Regions from separate parts of the Burkholderia sp. PU8-34 genome, predicted to be linked through region 2. Evidence: riboswitches for the same ligand, from Rfam matches in the RefSeq annotation. Region 2 holds a riboswitch; the other holds the start of a gene.
The links. Region 2 has a riboswitch for cobalamin ahead of ACV22Z_RS07655 (HoxN/HupN/NixA family nickel/cobalt transporter). Riboswitches for the same ligand answer to the same signal wherever they lie in the genome.
Positions count from the first base shown of each region.

Region 1: another riboswitch for cobalamin. It lies ahead of ACV22Z_RS16920 (TonB-dependent receptor domain-containing protein); the one in region 2 lies ahead of ACV22Z_RS07655 (HoxN/HupN/NixA family nickel/cobalt transporter).

Region 1 covers NZ_JBSAXC010000006.1:158,660-162,059, reverse strand. Annotated here, with positions in the region: gene ACV22Z_RS16920 (TonB-dependent receptor domain-containing protein) at 1-1,746, opposite strand, end outside; cobalamin riboswitch at 1,812-2,064, opposite strand; gene ACV22Z_RS16915 (ATPase) at 2,232-2,582, shown strand; gene ACV22Z_RS16910 (cell division protein ZapA) at 2,579-2,893, shown strand; RNA gene ssrS (6S RNA) at 2,975-3,156, shown strand; gene ACV22Z_RS16900 (EVE domain-containing protein) at 3,258-3,400, shown strand, end outside.
Region 2 covers NZ_JBSAXC010000002.1:648,737-652,136, reverse strand. Annotated here, with positions in the region: gene cobW (cobalamin biosynthesis protein CobW) at 1-757, opposite strand, end outside; gene ACV22Z_RS07655 (HoxN/HupN/NixA family nickel/cobalt transporter) at 784-1,842, opposite strand; cobalamin riboswitch at 2,030-2,293, opposite strand; gene ACV22Z_RS07650 (TonB-dependent receptor) at 2,454-3,400, shown strand, end outside.

The sequences.
Region 1 (3,400 bases), on a different contig from region 2:
GAGCCGCCCGCCGCCCGAATCGTTGCGCGCGCCACTGACGAGCCATTCGCCGCCGACGCGCACCGGGCCGAACGCGCGGCTCACCGCTGCCGACGCGAAGCGCCGCGCGCGCCGGTCCAGGTCCTGATTCTGCGTTTCGTCGATCGGGTTCTGCAAGGTGGCGGCAACCCGCACGTCGGTCGCGCCGACGTGCCCTTGCCACGAGCCTTCGAGCCCCTGCACCTTCGCCCGGCCGACATTCTGCGCGACATAGAAGAAGCTGTTCGCTTCAGGCCGGTAGTCGATCAGGTTCGAATAGCGCGTCTGGAACACGGTGATGCGCATGACGCCCACCGCGTTCGCCGCATATTGCAGCGCGGCCTCGACCGAGTGGCTGCGCTCGGGCTGGATCGACGGATTCCCGGCGATCGGGTAATAGAGGTCGTTGAAGCTCGGCGCGCGAAACGCGTCCGAATAGCTGGCGGTGATTTTCCAGCGATCGGTGAGGTCGAGCCCGTAGCCCAGATAGTACGAGTTCGCGCCGCCGAAATCCGAATACTGGTCGCGCCGCAGGCTCGCCTGGAACTGCTGGCGGCCGATGCGCCCCATGTAGCCGAGCCAGCCGGAATTCACGTGGCGTTGCGGCGCCGAATACACGTTCGACATGAACTGCTGGTCGAGCCGCTCGTAGCCGGCCTGGATCATGTGGTCGGGCGCGATCCGGAAATCGTTCTGCCACGTGTACTGGCGGTTGTCGGTATTGAAGTGGTCGGTGTAGACGCCGTTCAGCTCCGTCTGGCTGCGGTCGTTGCCGGTCGCCACGCTGACATGCGTCGTCCACCAGTCGAACAGCTTGCCGTTCGCGAAGACGCGCGCCTGCTGCACGCGCGAATACAGGTTGTTCAGGTCGGTCGGCGCGCCGAACGCGTTGTCGTAGCTGTTGGTGCCGTTCGACTGGAAGTACGTGACGCCCGCATCCCAGCGATCGTCGAAGCGATGCCGCAGCGATGCGGTGACGCTCTCGTTCAGGTAGCCGTTCGCGTTCGGGTTCGCATTCGGCTGCTTCGCCGGATCGAGCGCGGAAAAGCCGTTGTCCTTGTCGCGCGCGATCGACACGCTGAAGGTCGTCTTGCCGTCGGCGTCGAGCCGGCCCGACACGCCCGCCTGCTGCGTCTGCGTGCCATAGCTGCCGAGGCCGACCGCAAAGTTGAAGCGCGGCGGATGATTGCCGCCGTCCTTCGTGAACACCTGCACGACGCCGCCGATCGCACCGGAGCCATACAGCGACGACACGTTGCCGTTCACGATCTCGACCCGCTCGATCTGGTCGAGCGGCAGCTGGCTCAGCTGCGCGGCGCCGAGGCTCGCGGAATCGACGCGCACGCCGTCGACCAGCACGAGCGATTGCGTCGATTGCGCGCCGCGCAAAAACAGCGTCGCGCTCGCGCCAGGGCCGCCGTTGCGCACGATCTGCGCGCCTGGCGCGAACGCGAGCAGCGTCGGCAGGTCGGCGCCCGGATGCGCAGCGATGTCCTGCGCGTCGAACACGGTCGTTTGCGGAATCGCATCGGCAAGGACCTGCGGCGCGCGCTGCGCGGTGACGACGACCGGCGCGAGCAGCTGCGCGTCGGTGTTCTGTCCTGTCTGCGCGGCAGCGGGTGTGGTGGAGGTGGCGGGTACGGCCGGTGCAGCAGCAGTCTGGGCCGCGGCGGCGAGCGGCAGCCCGCATAGCGCGCCGAGCGCGTTGCGGGCGATTGGGGTCAGCATCGAAGACATCCTGTGAACGGCTGCGCGCCCCGCTTCCCCGCAGGCCGCGCGTCATGAAGCCCGCGCACGGGCTCCCCGCCTCGGCCGGTATCCGGGCTGGCGGCACACCGGCTCGCCTTCCCGCGCAATCATGCGCAGTGGCCTGCGCCCGCATGCGAACCGCACACGCCGAGCGCACCCGAGCCGGCCTGCATCGTCCGATGCGGCCGCTTACCGTTGCGGGGGCAGCGCAGGTTGGCCGCTCCTGGCGGAGCCGGCGCCCTGCTTCCCGTTTAACCGCGCGTCGCACGCGCGAGCACCGAGGCGGCGCCAGTTTAGGAGCGGTCCGCGAGAGCGTCAAGAAAGCGCTCGGCACACAGGCAAAAACCGGCCCCCGTCTCGCAATTTCGCGGCAAGAAGCAGGGGTGTTACGACTGGAAACGTTACAGATGTCGGAATGCGCGTTATTCCGCGCTAAAATGCTGGGTCTTTAGAGGACGCAGCAGATGCTCAACGAACTCGAAACCCTATCTCAAAATATTGGCCGGCTGATTGCACTGAACCAGCGCTATCACTCGGAACGGCTCGCGCTCGAAGAGCAAGTCGCGCAATTGCGCGCGGAAGCGGACACGGTGCGCGCCGAGCTCACGCAACTGCGCGAGGAACGCAATGCGCTCGAGGCGGAACGCGACACGCTGTCGGCGAAGATCGACGACGCTCAGGTGAAACTGAACGCGATTCTCGAGAAGCTGCCGCGCTCGAAGAGCGTGGCGGAAACCGACAACCAGCTCGATCTGCTGGATACACAGGCGCGCGCCGATCGCGACGACGCGGCAAGCCACGGAGAACACGCATGAGCACCAAGCAGATCGAAGTCTCGATTCTCGGCCAGGCCTATCGTCTCGCCTGTTCGGCCGAGACCGAAGGGGCGCTGCTCGAGGCTGTCGCGCGTGTCGACGCGGAAATGACGAAGATCCGCTCGAACAGCTCGGTGCGCGGCACCGATCGCATCGCCGTGATGGCGGCGCTGTCGCTCGCGTCCGAACTGCTGCGGCTGCAAACGAGCGTGCGTCACGGTGAAGCATTTCCGGCGGAAGAAATCCGGCGTACAATGCGCCAGATGAACGAAAAACTCGGTGCGGTGCTCGCACAGCACGAGACGCAGTAACCTCGAATCGATGTGTCGATTCCCCTTGATCTCAGCGGTCAACGGTGGTCAAATTGGACACAACGATTCACAGTTCAGTCAGCTTCCCTGCCTGGTTCGCCAAGGTCATATATTCCTTGAACCAATGCCATGTGCACGGTTGCGGAAATTTGTAGCACGGGCGCGCGCGTCACTCTGTCTGATGTACCCGAAGTGCTGCTAACTGCGACCAATTCTGAACCCCAGGTTCAGGATGCCGGCCTAGCGGCTAAGGCGGGGGCCTATCCAACGGCATCGGGTCTTGCACCCGATGCCGTTTCCTTTTGTAGCGGCCTCTTTTGTAGCGGCCTCTTGTAGCAGCCTCTTTCTGCGTCGATCACGATCCATGCAATACTGGCTGATGAAGTCCGAACCGGACGAAGCGAGCATCGACGATCTCGCGAACGCGCCGCAGCGCACGCTGCCCTGGACCGGCGTGCGCAACTATCAGGCGCGCAATTTCATGCGCGACACGATGAAGCTCGGCGA
Region 2 (3,400 bases):
CTTCGTCGTCGGCCGAGCCGTGATGGTCGTGGCGCAGGTGAATGGTTTCCTCGGACGCCGATTCGAGCCCGAGCAGCATCGCGAGATCGAGTTCGCCGCGCGTCGCGCGAACGATCTTCACCTGCGGCGGGATTTCCTCGCGGATCGCCGTCTCGACCTGCTCGAGCTGCGCGCCGTCGACGAGGTCGGCCTTGTTGACGATCACGAGATCGGCGGACGACAGCTGATCGGCGAACAGTTCGTGCAGCGGCGATTCGTGGTCGAGGTTCGGATCGGCGCGGCGCTGCGCATCGACCGCCTGCGGGTTCTCCGCGAACTGGCCGCTCGCGGCAGCCGGGCCGTCGACGACGGTCACGACCGCGTCGACGGTGAAGCTGTTGCGAATCGACGGCCAGTTGAACGCCTGCACGAGCGGCTTCGGCAGCGCGAGGCCGGACGTCTCGATCAGCACGTGGTCGATGTCCGCGCGACGCTCGACGAGCGCCTCCATCACCGGATAGAACTCTTCCTGCACGGTGCAGCAGAGGCACCCGTTCGCGAGTTCGTACAGCTGGCCGGACGCTTCGTCCTGCGCGTCGTCGCAGCCGATGCCGCAGCCCTTCAGAATCTCGCCGTCGATGCCGAGTTCGCCGAACTCGTTGACGATCACCGCGATGCGGCGGCCCTGCGCGTGTTGCAGGATGTGGCGCATCAAGGTGGTCTTGCCGCTGCCGAGAAAGCCCGTGACGATGGTGACGGGCAGCTTGCGCATGGTCATGGAAGGTCCTGTGTCGAAAAGGAGAATCAGGCGGAGATCGTCACGTCGATGTCGTCGTAGCGCTTCACGCGGTAGATCACGGCCGACACGAGCCAGCTCGCGACGAACAGCCCGATCACGAGGTAGCCGAGCATGCCGAAATGCGCGGCCGCCATCGATGCGAAGTCCCAGACCGGGCCTTGCAGCGACAGCTTGTCGGCGATGAGCGCGAGCACCTCGATGCCGCCGATCAGCGCGGCGACCAGCACGGAGACGAACGTGATCGTGATGTTGTAGTAAAGCTTGCGGATCGGCCGCACGTACGCCCAGCGGTACGCGCCCATCATCAGGATGCCGTCGGTCGTGTCGACGAGCGTCATGCCGGCGGTGAACAGCGCGGGCAGCACCATCACGGACCAGAACGACAGCCCGCCCTGCACCTGCGTCGCCGAGATGCCGAACAGCGCGATCTCGGTCGCGGTGTCGAAGCCGATCCCGAACAGGAAACCGATCGGATACAGGTGCCAGCTGCGCGACACGAGCCGGAACAGCGGCCGGAAAATGCGCGCGAGCACGCCGCGCTTGTTCATCAGCAGGTCGAGATCCTCCTCGACGAGCGGCTCGCCGCGCTTCACCGCGCGGAACGTCCGGTACACGGAGATCAGGATCATCAGGTTCGCGGCCGCGAGCAGCAGCAGGAAGAACGCCGACACGCAGGTGCTGATCGTCCCGCCGATCGCGCGCATGCCGTCGAAGCGTGCGATCGATGCCGCCGTCAGCGCGACCACGACCGACATCACGATCACCACCGTCGAGTGGCCGAGCGAGAAGAACAGGCCCGCGCCGAGCGGGCTGCGGCCTTCCTGCATCAGCTTGCGCGTGACGTTGTCGATCGCCGCGATGTGGTCGGCGTCGACCGCGTGGCGCAGGCCGAATACGTACGCGAGCAGCGCGGTGCCGAACAGCACCGGCTGGCCGTGGAACGCGATGAACGCCCAGATCCACGCGCCGACGTTGAACGCGATCAGCAACGAATAGATGGCGACGATCTTGCCGCGCAGCCCGGACGGGCTGTCGTTGAACAGGCGGGAAAACGAGTCGAGCATGGTGCTCCCTTGCGAACGGTCGACATGATGAATGCCAACACGGCCGCCACCGGTTGCCCGGGCCCGCGCATGCCCCGGATGCTCCACCGGCCTGCGCGCAACGCGCGGCGGGTCGGGAAACGGGAAACGCTCGGATGCCGGACGCATTGCGGCTGCGGCCGTGGACGATGCGCCGCATCCCCGCGGCGCTGAACCCCTCGTCTCGGCCGGTATCCGGGCTGACGAACACGCCGCTTCGCCTTCCCGGACGCACGTGGCGTCCAGTGGCGGTCGTCCGCATGCAGGTGGCATGCGGCGAAGCGGCGCTGCTTCGCGCGTGGCGTGAAGCGTTCGCTTACCGTTGCGGGGGCAGCACAGGTTGGCGCAGCTGCGGTGCAGGCAGGCTCCCTGTTTCCCGTTTAACTGCGCGCGCCGGGGGGCGCGCGCGAGCACCGAAACGCGTGCGAGTGTAGGTGGAGCACGCGGGGGCGTCAAGGCGGCGGGCGGCCGCTCGGCGGCGCGCCGCGCATTTCAGACGAGAATGATTGTCATTTTCAACTCACGAAGATAAACTTATCTCAATGTCAAATCGATGCAGCTCACCCCGATCATTCAGTCATCCTGATATTTTCATGCCGAAATCTCCAATTTCCGGGCGGTGTCGCGATACGCTGGCCTTCGCGCTTTGCTCGCTGCTGTCGGCCCTCCCCTGCGCGTCCGAGGCCGCCGGATCCGAAGACGACCTGCCCGCGCTGGAAGTGCGTGCGCGCCGCCATCCGCACGATCCGCGTCCCGAGCGTGTGAGCACCGCGACCCGCACCGACAGTGCTCCGCGTGACGTGCCGCAGACCATCGAGACCGTGTCGGTCGACGACACGTTTTCTTACGGTGGCCGCACGCTGGCCGACGCGCTTGCAGGCGTGCCCGGCGTGTCGAACACGTCGGACACGCGCTTCGACGCGTTCCGCATTCGCGGCTTCTCCAGCGCCGGCGACCTGCTGCTCGACGGAATGCGCGACGATGCGCAGTACGTGCGCAGTCTCGGCAACATCGAGCGCGTCGAGGTGCTGAAGGGCCCGGCCGCAGCGCTCTACGGGCGCGGCAGCGGCGGCGGCGTAATTAACCGGATCAGCAAGCAGCCGCTGCCCGACGACTTCGGCAGCGTGTCGGCGACGGCCGGCAGCTTTGGCCGGCTCGGTGTATCGGCCGATCTCAACCGCGCACTGTCGCCGCACTGGAGCATGCGCGTCAACGCGGGACGCGAGTACCAGCGCAGCTTTCGTGACGCAGTCGACGGCACTCGCCAGTACGTCGCGCCATCGCTGAAATGGAAAGGCGAGCGCAGCAGCTGGCTGCTGCAGTTCGAATACGATTCCTACGCGCGCGTTCCCGATCGCGGGATGCCCGCGTCGGTCGCCGCGGTCGATCGGGCCGGCAAGCCAACCGAGTACGCACTGCCGCGCGCGTCGCGCCACACGTTCTTCGGCGTCGCGGACCGCGACACGATCCGCGACGCGAACATGAACTGGCGTTCGACCTTCACCCGGCAACTGGGCGGCGACTGGCAACTGCGCCATCT